Linked DNA regions of Cellvibrio sp. PSBB006. The main gene of each other region encodes a partner of the protein of the gene in region 2 in a complex. Links are inferred from orthologs where the notes say so. Each region holds a gene or a part of one and is shown on either strand. Other genes may lie near its edges.

Region 1 (2,924 bases), 4.4 Mb from region 2 along the record:
TGCGCTCCTCGCCGTCGATATCCCATTTATTGAGGTACACCTATCGAATGTCCACAAACGTGAGGGATTCCGGCATCACTCTTACTTTTCCGATGTCGCCCAGGGCGTCATCTGCGGCTTCGGTGCAACCAGTTATGAACTGGCGTTGCGCGCGGCCTTTCAATTGCTAAAGCATTAACCCTATTTCACATACAACCCTTGTTCTAGAGAGGACTCTATGGATATTCGCAAAATTAAAAAATTGATCGAACTGCTGGAAGAATCCGATATCGGTGAGCTGGAGATCAAAGAAGGCGAAGAATCAGTACGTATCAGCCGTAACTACTCAGGTCAGCCGCAGTACATCGCAGCACCAATGCAAGCCGCTTATGCGCCGCAACCGGCCGCGCCCGCCGCTGCACCGGTTTCAGCACCCGCCGCTAACAATGATGCTCCCGCCAAGGCCTCATATGATGGCCATGTTGTGAAATCGCCCATGGTCGGCACCTTTTATCGTTCACCGAGCCCAGGCTCTCCAGCTTTTGCAGAAGTAGGTAAACACGTCAAAGTGGGCGATGTGATTTGTATTATCGAAGCCATGAAGATGATGAACCAGATCGAAGCCGACAAAGCCGGCGTAATTGAAGCCATTCTGGTTGGCGATGGTGAACCGGTCGAGTTTGACCAACCGCTCGTGACAATCGTTTAAGTTATAGAAAGCCAACGAACACGCCGTCGGCGCTGTTTATACGAACGAGCTTAAGGAACTGGTTATGTTTGAAAAAGTTCTTATCGCCAACCGCGGCGAAATTGCGCTGCGTATTCTGCGCGCCTGCAAAGAGATGGGCATCAAAACTGTCGCCGTCCATTCACAGGTAGACCGCAATTTAAAACACGTACGCCTGGCAGACGAATCTGTCTGTATTGGCCCCAATCCTTCACCCAAAAGTTATCTCAATATTCCGGCGATCATCAGCGCCATGGAGATTACCGACGCTGTAGCGGTGCATCCCGGCTATGGATTTCTGGCCGAAAATGCGGATTTTGCTGAGCAAGTGCAAAAAAGTGGTTTTGTGTTTATCGGTCCCGATCCTGACGTTATTCGTATGATGGGCGACAAGGTAGAAGCCATTAAGGCCATGAAGAAAGCCGGTGTACCCACCGTGCCAGGCTCCGACGGGCCGCTGCCAGCAGATAACGCCGAACAATGTCTGGAGATCGGCCGACGTATCGGTTATCCGGTGATCATCAAGGCAGCTGCCGGTGGTGGCGGTCGCGGCATGCGCGTCGTACACACAGAAGCAGCCCTGATGAACTCTATCCATGTTACCCAGGGTGAAGCCAAAGCTGCTTTTGGCGATGGCACCGTGTACATGGAAAAATTCCTGCAAAATCCGCGTCACGTCGAAGTCCAGATCCTGTCCGATGGCCAAGGCAATGCCATTCACCTGGGTGATCGTGACTGCTCTTTGCAACGCCGCCACCAAAAAGTATTGGAAGAGGCACCGGCTCCCGGAATCCCTGAAGATGTACGCCAGGCTACTTACGCATCCTGTGTAAAAGCGTGTGTGGACATTGGGTATCGCGGGGCAGGTACTTTCGAATTCCTGTATGAAGACGGCCGTTTTTACTTCATCGAGATGAACACCCGTATTCAGGTAGAACACCCGGTATCCGAAATGGTGACCGGCATCGACTTGATCAAAGAACAGATTCGCGTTTGTGCGGGTGAAAAACTGTCGATCAAGCAATCCGATATCGTGATTCGCGGCCATTCCTTTGAATGTCGTATCAATGCGGAAGACCCCAAAACCTTTATGCCCTGCCCCGGCCTGGTTAAAAACTACCATGCCCCCGGCGGCTTGGGCGTTCGGGTTGACTCTCATCTTTACAGTGGTTACACCGTTCCGCCCAACTACGATTCCATGATCGCCAAGGTCATCACCTACGGTGAAACCCGCGAGATTGCCCTGAACCGTATGCGCAACGCTCTGGACGAAACCATTGTTGATGGCATTCGCACCAATATCCCCCTGCAACAAATGCTGGTGCGCGATACGGAATTCCGCAAAGGTGGTGTCAACATCCATTACCTTGAGAAGAAACTCGCCAATTAACATCCCGACCGGTCACCCGTCATGGGTGACCGGCCTCTCCCCGATTCGAGATCCCCATGCCCTGGTTACAACTCAAGGTCAAAGCCACCCGCCCCCAAACTGAAAAACTCGAAGATGCGTTACTGGCCAGCGGTGCGGTTTCGGTCACCCTGCAAGATGCCGCCGATCAACCGATTTTCGAACCCGCATTAGGCGAGACACCGCTGTGGGACGATATCAGTGTTACCGGGCTCTATTCAGCAGACATCGATACCGTCAAGGCGACGCTGCAAGCGCAAAAAATTTTTGGTGGTGAGTTACCTGAACATAAATGGGAATTACTGGAAGACAAGGACTGGGAACGGGAATGGATGAAAAATTACCATGCGATCCGTTGCGGTGAACGTCTGTGGATTTGCCCCAGCTGGCAGCAACCGCCTGAGCCGGACAAGATCAACCTGATGCTCGACCCCGGCCTCGCCTTCGGTACCGGCACCCACCCCACCACCTTTATGTGCCTGCAGTGGATTGACCAACAGGATCTCACCGATCTGCATATTGTGGATTACGGTTGCGGCTCCGGCATCCTCGGTGTTGCAGCCCTATTGATGGGCGCCAGGCAGGTCATCGGTGTCGATATCGATCCACAAGCGTTATTGGCCACCACCGAAAACGCCAAACGCAATAACCTGCCGGCCGATGCCATGCCCGTGTACCTGCCACCGCGCTGCCCAACAGTGCAAGCCGATGTAGTCTTGGCTAATATCCTGGCCGGCCCATTGGCGGAATTGGCCGCGAATCTTAACGCACTGACCAAACCCGGCGGCAAGATTTGCTTGTCTGGCATCC
Region 2 (7,979 bases):
GCGTTGATTAAATGCGTAAGATTTCCCAGGCTATTCGAGCGATCCTTGTCTGCCATCATCGCCACAATACCAATAATGCGTCCCGAGAAATCCTGGGCTTGCAGGCGCCGCGCAAGGTACTGCGTAGCGGCAGGATTGTGCGCAACATCCAGAATAAAATGCTGATTGAGATGGCGCAGTTGTTGAAAGCGCCCGGGAAGCTGTAAATTCTCCAGCACAGAGGCGCAGTCAATTTTACTGAGATCAATTCCGAGCAGATTCACCACTTGCAATGCAGCGGCAAGACTCGGCAAGGGCAACACAGGTAATGGCATCTGCTCCATAACAACGCGTTGATCTGCGGGGTCGAGCCCCCACCAATCCCATCGCATATGCCCTTGAGTAAAAGCAAAACTCTCACCCACACCGTGCCACACAGCAGATACATGTTGCGCTGTGTCCAGCACCGTCTTTGGTGGCACAGGATCAGCGCAAACAACCGGCCGATGCGGACGCATAATGCCCGCTTTTTCCTGTCCGATACTTTCTCGATCATTACCCAACCAGTCCTGGTGATCGAGATCGATACTGGTAATGACAGCAACATCGGCATCAATAATATTGACGGCATCTAGCCGGCCGCCTAGTCCGACCTCCAGCACTATGGCATCCACCTGGTGACAGCGGAATATCTCCAATGCAGCGAGAGTGCCAAACTCAAAATAGGTCAGACTGACAGCGTTACAAGCGAGATAAATCTTTTCGAATGCGTCACAAACCTCTGCCTCAGTGGCATTTACGCCATCAATACAGATGCGTTCGCAATAGTGCAGCAGATGGGGAGATGTATAAACGCCAACTTTTTTCCCTGCGGCGCGCAACAGTGCAGCCGTAGCCGCCACACATGAACCCTTGCCGTTAGTGCCGCCAACCGTGACAACCCTTGCGGAGGGATTCAACAACTGCAATCGTTGAGCGACAACGCGGATGCGCTCCAGCCCCAGGTCGATCTCCTGGGGATGGCAGGTTTCCAGCCACCCCAACCAGTCATTAAGTGATGAAAATTGCATCGAAGCGCAGGGCGAAAAGTTTAAACCGCTGCGCGACGGGTAAATTTCGCCAGCAAGGCAGCAACTTTATCGCGCATGTCACGACGGTGAATGATCATGTCGATAGCTCCATGCTCCAGCAAAAATTCACTGCGCTGGAAACCTTTAGGTAACTTCTGGCGAATGGTTTGCTCGATAATATTTGGACCAGCAAAACCGGCGCGCGCACCCGGCTCAGCGGCATTGATATCACCCAAAAGCGCCAGACTGGCTGACACACCGCCATATACCGGATCTGTCATGATCGAAATATAAGGCGTTCCCTGCATCTTCAAGCGCTCAATCACCGCGCTGGTTTTGGCCATCTGCATCAGAGAAATCAACGCCTCTTGCATGCGAGCGCCGCCCGTAGCGGAGAAACAGATCAACGGAATATTTTCTTCAAGGGCCACTTTGGCAGCGCGGGTAAAACGTTCACCTACCACATATCCCATCGAACCACCGTGGAACGCAAACTCAAAAGCCACTGCTACCACCGGCATACCCTTCAACTCACCCTTCATGGCAATCAAGGCATCTTTTTCGCCCGTAGTTTTCTGGGCTGAGGTTAAACGCTCTTTATATTTTTTGATGTCTTTAAATTTCAGACGGTCAATAGGCTCAACTTCCGTCGCCAATTCCTTACGATTATCTTCATCAAGGAATACATTCAGGCGCGCTCGTGCGCCCATGCGTTTGTGGTGATCGCACTTGGGACAAACATCGAGATTTTTTTCCAGTTCGGGCTTGTAAAGCACTGCATCGCACTTCACACATTTCTCCCACAAACCTTCAGGGACTTTGGTACTGCGCTTGCCTTCCGAGCGCACCACGTTAGGGATAATCTTGTCTAACCAACTCATCGGTTATCTTCTCTCGTTACAGTTTTCGACATTAAAAATCAGTTTTAGCGCGCATCAAGTGCCCGACGGATGCCGCCAACAATATCACCGACTGCCTGAGCAATCGCATCCTGGCCTTGGTCAGCCATACTGCCCATTTTTTCCACCAACACACTACCAACGACTACACCATCCGCGAGGGAGGCAATCGCCTTGGCTGTTTCAGGATCTTTGATGCCAAAACCGACACAAACCGGCAGATCGGTAAGCTTACCAAACTCATCCAGTTTGGCTTTTACCGCACCGACATCCAAGTGACCGGCACCGGTAACACCTTTGAGAGATACATAGTAGAGAAAACCACTGGCGTGGCTGGCAATTTTGCGCGCCCGCTCCAGGGTTGTTGTCGGTGCCAACAGGAAGATGTTATCGAGGCCCGCAGCATCCAAGGCATCCTTCAATACCACGACTTCCTCAGGAGGCAAGTCTACCGTCAACAAACCATCGACGCCTGCTTCGGCTGCAGCCTTGGCGAAAGCTTCGTAGCCAAAACGCTCTACCGGATTGGCGTATCCCATCAATACCAGAGGCGTGTGGTTATTGGTTTTACGAAACTCACTCACCACTTCCAGGGTATTTCTCAAACTGATGTTATGGGCGAGCGCCCGCTCATGTCCTTTCTGGATAACTGGCCCTTCGGCCATCGGATCGGAAAAGGGAACACCCAGCTCGATGACATCAACCCCTTGCTCCACCAGTTTATGCATAGCGGGCAAAGTGGCTGCCGGATAAGGATCGCCATTAACAATATAAGCTACCAATGCTTTACGATTATTGGCCTTAGCTTGACTCAAGACTTGCGAGATTCGACTCATCAATTGAAATTCCTAGACGACTGATAGTGCCCGATGGCGGTTAAACGGTGATTCCATCGATTTCGGCAACAGTGAGAATATCCTTGTCACCCCGGCCGGAAAGATTGGCAATGATAATTTGATCTTTGCCCATGGTAGGTGCAAGTTTCTCCACATAAGCCAAGGCGTGACTGGACTCCAGCGCTGGCATAATGCCCTCAGTCCGCGTTATTTTGCGGAAAGCAGCGAGCGCTTCATCATCATTAATTGCCACATAGTTTACGCGACCAATGTCCTTTAACCAGGAGTGTTCCGGACCTACACCAGGATAATCAAGACCAGCAGATACAGAATGCGTCTCGATAATTTGACCGTTTTCATCTTCCATCAGATACGTGCGGTTGCCATGCAGGACACCGGGAATACCTTTGTTTAAAGGAGCTGCGTGTTTGCCCGTTTCGATACCCAGACCCCCGGCTTCCACGCCGTACATCGCCACCGATTCATCGGTCAGGAATGGATGGAACAAACCAATGGCATTTGAACCACCACCGACACACGCCACCAGGGCATCAGGTAATTTCCCAGCTTGCGCCAGAGATTGTTCACGCGCCTCACGGCCGATTACCGCCTGGAAATCACGCACCAGTTGAGGGTAAGGATGAGGACCCGCGACGGTGCCAATGATATAGAACGTGTCATCCACATTCGTAGCCCAGTCACGCATCGCTTCGTTCATGGCATCTTTTAATGTGCGTGAGCCCGACGTGACGGGAAATACTTCCGCACCAAGTAACTTCATTCGATAGACGTTCAAAGACTGACGTTTGACATCTTCTGCGCCCATATACACTCGGCATTTCAAGCCAAGCCGAGCCGCGACTGTGGCGGTAGCGACGCCGTGCTGCCCTGCCCCGGTCTCGGCGATAACCCGGCCTTTACCGGTAAATTTGGCCAGAAGCGCCTGTCCGATTGTGTTATTAACCTTGTGCGCACCGGTGTGATTAAGATCTTCACGTTTCAAAAATATTTGCGCGCCACCCAGTTCCCGGGTCCAGCGCTCCGCGAAGTACAGCGGAGAAGGTCGGCCTACATAATGGGCCAGATCTTTGTCAAATTCGGCTTGAAAGTCAGGATCATCCTTCAGACGGGTGTAAATAGTGTTTAACTCATCCAGCGCGTATATAAGGGTTTCCGAAACAAAGCGGCCACCATAGGGACCAAAATGACCTTCGGCGTTGGGAAATGCGCTGTAATCAATTACGGAAGACTGCTTGATATCACTCACCGTTTCTTCACCTGTTCGAGCCATGACTGGCATTGATAATAAATTCTCTTACCTTGGCAGCATCTTTCTTACCGGGGGCTGATTCAACACCGCCGCTTACGTCCACCCCATAAACCTTCGTGGTATGAATGGCGTCAGCAACGTTGGCTGCAGTCAATCCACCTGCCAGGACAATGGCTTTATCGGGATTCTTCGGAACCCGCTGCCAATCAAAGGTTTCACCGGTGCCTCCGGGAACTCCGGGGCGGTATGCATCCAGAAGAATTGCTGCCGCTGAAGGGTAGCCCGCTATTGCCGATGTAATATCCAGGGCCGGACGCATACGAATAGCTTTCATGTAAGGTCGACCAAAAGACTCACAATAGGCAGATGTCTCATCGCCATGAAACTGCAATACATGCAATGACACTCGACTCAACACCTCACTCACATAAGCCGGTTCCGCATTAACAAATAAGCCGACAGTTGTAACAAATGGCCCAACGGAACGGGCTATTTCCTGAGCGAGGTCAACATCGATGGCTCGCGGGCTAGGCTCATAAAACACCAGACCAATTGCATCGGCTCCCGCTTCTTGCGCAGCCAATGCATCAGTTACCGAGGTAATACCACAAATTTTTATTCGGGCTCGTGCCACTGTCCAAACCGTTAAGAAAATAAAGCGCCGATACTAACAGAAAACTACCTCAAAAACTGTACCTTGCCGGTTTTTGGCGTCATCACCGATCGATTCTATGGTGCTATAAAACCACCCACCGGTTCGGCTAAAAATAAAGGGCCCGGCGATATTTCGGGCAATGCAAAATGCTCTGGATAACCAACTGACACCAGATACAAGCCAAAGGGCCTTGCGGTTACACCGCCAGCACTGCGATTTTTTGCAGCGAGTACTTCCGCCACCCATGAAGGTGGTACATCGCCGACACCGACCGCAATCAATACGCCCACAATGTTACGCACCATATGATGTAGAAATGCGTTGGCCTGCACCTCCAATACGATCAAATCACCGCGGCGGACGATATGCAGATGATTAATTTTTCGCACTGGGCTGCGCGCCTGGCATTGCGAAGCCCGGAATGATGTAAAGTCATGCTCGCCCACCAAACAAGCGGCACCTTCCCGCATACGGTCCACATCAAGCCGACGGTTTGACCAGGTCACCCGATCATGGGTCAGACTGGAATAGCTCTCTCGATCCGATAGCAGGTAACGGTATGTACGCGCATGTGCGCTGAAACGTGCGTGGAATTGAGGGGCAACATTTTTTGCCCAGCGCACGGCCACACTGGGCGGAAGATGAGCGCGTGTACCCAGTGCCCAGGCACGCTCCGGGCGCTGTGCCAATGTATCAAAATGAACAATTTGCGCAGTGGCATGAACACCTGCATCCGTACGTCCTGCGCATACCAGGGTAACAGGCTCAGCAGCTATGGTTGATAGAGCCACCTCCAACGCTTGCTGCACTGTACTGACACCATTAGGTTGTGTCTGAAACCCATGAAATTCAGCGCCGTTGTATTCAACCGCCATCGCCACCCGTTGCATACCCTCAGGCCAAATAGTGTCAGCCACCACTTCGCCATTGCGGGTATAAACTTTACTGGTAGGGACGTAATTCTCACTCATGTGCGCAATTTCATTAAGAAAGCTAACAGCCACAAATAACAAAGCCTCATGCACCGAAGTGCACAAGGCTTTATTGGCACATCAACAAATCAGGCGTCTATTCGGCCAAGTAAACCTTCAGCTTCTTCGCGCTGCTGGGCATTACCTTCCTGAACAACTTCGGAAAGGATGTCACGCGCACCGTCAGTGTCACCCATATCAATGTAAGCACGCGCCAGATCGAGTTTGGTTGCTGCCTCATCAGTATCGGCAAGGAAGTCCAGCTCGGCATCCATATCAGCCTCAGACATAGTACCAAGCTCGGGCATATCTTCAGCCTCCTCATCCGGAAGTTCAGATAAGGCCTGCTCAAACATATCATCGTCAGCATCAGGCAAATCAGTCGTTGTCAGTGAAGGCTGTTCATCTTCCAGCTGAGCATCGAGATCCGCAAATGCCTTGTCATCGGTCTCACCAAACTCGGCGTCAAGACCTTCCATTTCATGGTCCAGACTTTCCATTTCATGATCCAGCGCTTCCAGATCCAGATCGCTCATGTCCATGTCTGGATTAAAGTCGTCGGTATTATCATCATCTAACGCACGTACTGGCTTTTCTTCCTGCTCTGGCGCGGCTTCGCCAAACGCAATTTCATCTTCTGTGTCTTCTGCCAGTTCAGTTTCTTCAAAGTCGAAACTGAAGTCATCATCCTCCACCGCAGTAGATGTTGGCGATGCCGCTGTTTCTTTGAGCGGAGGCTCGTCATCTAATTCGAACGAAAGCTCTCCCAGGTCATCATCGAAAGAACTGGTTTCTTCTTTCTTTACTTCTGTTTCATCGGTGGCAACAGAGAAGTCATCATCAAGGTCCAGAGTAAACTCATCTTCACCCGCAACCGCATCAGTATCCTGAGGCTCTTCAAATGAGAGGTCGTATCGGGTATTAGCCGTACCTACATCAGACTCTCTTGACAGAGTTTCACCCAATGACAAAGGCTCTGACGACTCTTCTTCCAAATCCAGATCAAAACTGAAATCATCATCGGTGGTAGATGCCGAGGCTTGCTGGGTATCCGCCGGCTCGCCGTACAAATCATCGTCCAGGCCGAAATCAACAGTGTCATCACTGGAAGATAAATCAATGCCATCCTGTGCCGACAGATCGAGGCCCGAATCAAACTCGCCCGCGCCGGGGATGCTTTCGCGCAACTCAGCAGCTCGCTGCAGCTCTGCATGGCTCGCATCACCCAATAAACTGGCATAGTGTTGATCAAACTTGTCGACGTTTTCTGTCTGGGAGTAAACCTCCAGCAACTTCATTCGAATGGGCACTGAAGAGGGCTCTCTTGAGAGAGCTGTCAATAGCATCTCTTCTGCCTGATCGAACTTGCCGTAGGCTATATAGATATCAGCTTCCGCAACCGCATCGCCTGTCTCGGCCTCGGCCGGAAGATCATCTTCATCAAACAGCGGCATCTCATCTTCCGCTTCGCCAGGATAATCTTCCTGATACTCTTCGTTGTATGCTTCTTCATCAGCCGGAGGCATGCTGAAGAAATCGTCTTCTTGTGCAGTTTCCTCTTCCATCGCTTGTTCATTGCGACGGCGGATCAGTGCATAGGCAGCCAACAATAACACCAGCAAACCCGCGCCAATCCAGATAGCGTTATCCACGATGTGATCAACAATGGTGGGCTTGGGTGCGGATTGCACCACACGATTAGGGTTTACCGGTGCAGGCTTCGCTTGTTCGGGCTCCACTACCTGCGGCGCAGGCGTTTCAGCCGGCTCACTTTCAACTGGCGCCTCAAGCTCAGACTCTATGGCAGGCTCTGGCGTTACAACATCACCAGCTACTGGTTCATCCGGTTGCACTTCTTCGGGCTGAATTGCATCCGGCGTTGTAGTTTCAGTTGCCTCGCCCTGCGTTGCGGCTTGTTGACTAGCCGCCAACTGCATCGCGCGAAGCTGCTCATTACTGACATCGACCAAACGCTCCATCGTGTCGATTTGCTCTTCCAGATCCTGAATCCGTGAATTCAGATCGGAATTCTCCATACGCGCTTTGTCGAGTTCTTCCAAAGTAGCAGCCAGTTCATTTTCCAAACCACGGCTGTCGCCCGCATTACTGCCGCTACCCTGTCCGCTGCCATCATAATCGCTGCCGGGTGATGCGAGTCGAACCTGCCCGCTCACATCCTGGGACTCGCGACGCGTAGACACTTCGCGACGCGACGCATTCAACTGAGCCCCCATGGCATTTCCAGACCATTCCTGGTTCTGCATTGCAACCTCAGCAACAGCATCACCACGAGACATGG
Region 3 (2,769 bases), 4.4 Mb from region 2 along the record:
CAGGGCAATCTCGCGGGTTTCACCGTAGGTGATGACCTTGGCGATCATGGAATCGTAGTTGGGCGGAACGGTGTAACCACTGTAAAGATGAGAGTCAACCCGAACGCCCAAGCCGCCGGGGGCATGGTAGTTTTTAACCAGGCCGGGGCAGGGCATAAAGGTTTTGGGGTCTTCCGCATTGATACGACATTCAAAGGAATGGCCGCGAATCACGATATCGGATTGCTTGATCGACAGTTTTTCACCCGCACAAACGCGAATCTGTTCTTTGATCAAGTCGATGCCGGTCACCATTTCGGATACCGGGTGTTCTACCTGAATACGGGTGTTCATCTCGATGAAGTAAAAACGGCCGTCTTCATACAGGAATTCGAAAGTACCTGCCCCGCGATACCCAATGTCCACACACGCTTTTACACAGGATGCGTAAGTAGCCTGGCGTACATCTTCAGGGATTCCGGGAGCCGGTGCCTCTTCCAATACTTTTTGGTGGCGGCGTTGCAAAGAGCAGTCACGATCACCCAGGTGAATGGCATTGCCTTGGCCATCGGACAGGATCTGGACTTCGACGTGACGCGGATTTTGCAGGAATTTTTCCATGTACACGGTGCCATCGCCAAAAGCAGCTTTGGCTTCACCCTGGGTAACATGGATAGAGTTCATCAGGGCTGCTTCTGTGTGTACGACGCGCATGCCGCGACCGCCACCACCGGCAGCTGCCTTGATGATCACCGGATAACCGATACGTCGGCCGATCTCCAGACATTGTTCGGCGTTATCTGCTGGCAGCGGCCCGTCGGAGCCTGGCACGGTGGGTACACCGGCTTTCTTCATGGCCTTAATGGCTTCTACCTTGTCGCCCATCATACGAATAACGTCAGGATCGGGACCGATAAACACAAAACCACTTTTTTGCACTTGCTCAGCAAAATCCGCATTTTCGGCCAGAAATCCATAGCCGGGATGCACCGCTACAGCGTCGGTAATCTCCATGGCGCTGATGATCGCCGGAATATTGAGATAACTTTTGGGTGAAGGATTGGGGCCAATACAGACAGATTCGTCTGCCAGGCGTACGTGTTTTAAATTGCGGTCTACCTGTGAATGGACGGCGACAGTTTTGATGCCCATCTCTTTGCAGGCGCGCAGAATACGCAGCGCAATTTCGCCGCGGTTGGCGATAAGAACTTTTTCAAACATAACCAGTTCCTTAAGCTCGTTCGTATAAACAGCGCCGACGGCGTGTTCGTTGGCTTTCTATAACTTAAACGATTGTCACGAGCGGTTGGTCAAACTCGACCGGTTCACCATCGCCAACCAGAATGGCTTCAATTACGCCGGCTTTGTCGGCTTCGATCTGGTTCATCATCTTCATGGCTTCGATAATACAAATCACATCGCCCACTTTGACGTGTTTACCTACTTCTGCAAAAGCTGGAGAGCCTGGGCTCGGTGAACGATAAAAGGTGCCGACCATGGGCGATTTCACAACATGGCCATCATATGAGGCCTTGGCGGGAGCATCATTGTTAGCGGCGGGTGCTGAAACCGGTGCAGCGGCGGGCGCGGCCGGTTGCGGCGCATAAGCGGCTTGCATTGGTGCTGCGATGTACTGCGGCTGACCTGAGTAGTTACGGCTGATACGTACTGATTCTTCGCCTTCTTTGATCTCCAGCTCACCGATATCGGATTCTTCCAGCAGTTCGATCAATTTTTTAATTTTGCGAATATCCATAGAGTCCTCTCTAGAACAAGGGTTGTATGTGAAATAGGGTTAATGCTTTAGCAATTGAAAGGCCGCGCGCAACGCCAGTTCATAACTGGTTGCACCGAAGCCGCAGATGACGCCCTGGGCGACATCGGAAAAGTAAGAGTGATGCCGGAATCCCTCACGTTTGTGGACATTCGATAGGTGTACCTCAATAAATGGGATATCGACGGCGAGGAGCGCATCGCGCAGTGCAACGCTCGTGTGGGTAAAGGCCGCAGGATTGATCAGGATAAAATCCACACCTTCTTTACGGGCATCGTGGATGCGTTCGATCAGCTCGTATTCCGCATTGCTTTGCAGAGTCAGGAGGTGGTGGCCTGCGTCATGGCACAACTGGGAGAGTTGCTGGTTGATGGAATCCAGCGTTGCCGCTCCGTAAATCCCCGGCTCGCGCAATCCGAGCAGGTTAAGGTTGGGGCCGTGAAGTACCAGAATGGTAGCCATGGATTCGGTTAATCCTGTTCTTGATATGTATCTGGCAAACGTGTGTGCCGATGGCACCAGTGTTACATCGAACTTCGTCGAATTTGAGCTTATTGGCTAAGACTAGTTCGGTTTATGAGCAAATCAAACCGGAACCTGCAAAAACCCGCTTGTGTTTAGTGCGAAGTGGGGCGAGTTTGCCGTAAAAAAAACGGGCTGTCCACGGGTCAGGAAAGATTTTGCGTAATTGCCCGAAAATAGCGGCAAGTTTAAGGAAGTTAGGCTACTAATGCGGATTTGCCAGGTTCATTTTATTTCGCGTTCAGCTCTGAAGCCGGCACGTTGTAGCCCTGATCAGGGGTGTTTGGCAGACTTTTCACGAAGCTCCGGGAAAAGGCTGCCAAAATTGTAGATTTAGTTGTTAAAAGCTGTTTTCTGGCCACTTATTGATTCAATCAGGCGCCCAGGTGTTAATAATTGCGGCAAAATCTCTGCTTTACCGCTAGTTTCAGCGGGAAACCACAAGTAGAGAGGGACGCCACTGCGGCCATATTCGGTTAACAAGGCGGTAATTT

What was found. Proteins that work in one complex are often made in the same cells at the same time.
Region 1: the proteins of accD (region 2) and accC are in contact, whole or in part, in a solved structure (PDB 8UXZ), measured with the Escherichia coli proteins. The link is inferred for Cellvibrio sp. PSBB006 from one-to-one orthologs.
Region 3: the proteins of accD (region 2) and accB are in contact, whole or in part, in a solved structure (PDB 8UXZ), measured with the Escherichia coli proteins. The link is inferred for Cellvibrio sp. PSBB006 from one-to-one orthologs.

What each region holds. Positions count from the first base shown.
Region 1 is NZ_CP021382.1:4,954,185-4,957,108, reverse strand. It holds accC (acetyl-CoA carboxylase biotin carboxylase subunit), read left to right. Parts: upstream 1-752; coding sequence 753-2,096; downstream 2,097-2,924. Other genes in the region: prmA (50S ribosomal protein L11 methyltransferase), read left to right, coding at 2,153-2,924; accB (acetyl-CoA carboxylase biotin carboxyl carrier protein), read left to right, coding at 218-688; aroQ (type II 3-dehydroquinate dehydratase), read left to right, coding at 1-178. UniProt on the Escherichia coli protein: This protein is a component of the acetyl coenzyme A carboxylase complex; first, biotin carboxylase catalyzes the carboxylation of the carrier protein and then the transcarboxylase transfers the carboxyl group to form malonyl-CoA.
Region 2 is NZ_CP021382.1:553,322-561,300, reverse strand. What follows is about bases 1-2,888. They hold accD (acetyl-CoA carboxylase, carboxyltransferase subunit beta), read right to left. Parts: upstream 1,931-2,888; coding sequence 1,070-1,930; downstream 1-1,069. Other genes in these bases: trpB (tryptophan synthase subunit beta), read right to left, coding at 2,825-2,888; trpA (tryptophan synthase subunit alpha), read right to left, coding at 1,975-2,784; folC (bifunctional tetrahydrofolate synthase/dihydrofolate synthase), read right to left, coding at 1-1,049. Also shown: more of trpB, read right to left, coding at 2,889-4,042; CBR65_RS02585 (phosphoribosylanthranilate isomerase), read right to left, coding at 4,059-4,688; tRNA pseudouridine(38-40) synthase TruA, read right to left, coding at 4,784-5,680; CBR65_RS02575 (FimV/HubP family polar landmark protein), read right to left, coding at 5,770-7,979.
Region 3 is NZ_CP021382.1:4,955,157-4,957,925, forward strand. It holds accB (acetyl-CoA carboxylase biotin carboxyl carrier protein), read right to left. Parts: upstream 1,736-2,769; coding sequence 1,265-1,735; downstream 1-1,264. Other genes in the region: accC (acetyl-CoA carboxylase biotin carboxylase subunit), read right to left, coding at 1-1,200; aroQ (type II 3-dehydroquinate dehydratase), read right to left, coding at 1,775-2,215; CBR65_RS20670 (protein-disulfide reductase DsbD), read right to left, coding at 2,609-2,769. UniProt on the Escherichia coli protein: This protein is a component of the acetyl coenzyme A carboxylase complex; first, biotin carboxylase catalyzes the carboxylation of the carrier protein and then the transcarboxylase transfers the carboxyl group to form malonyl-CoA.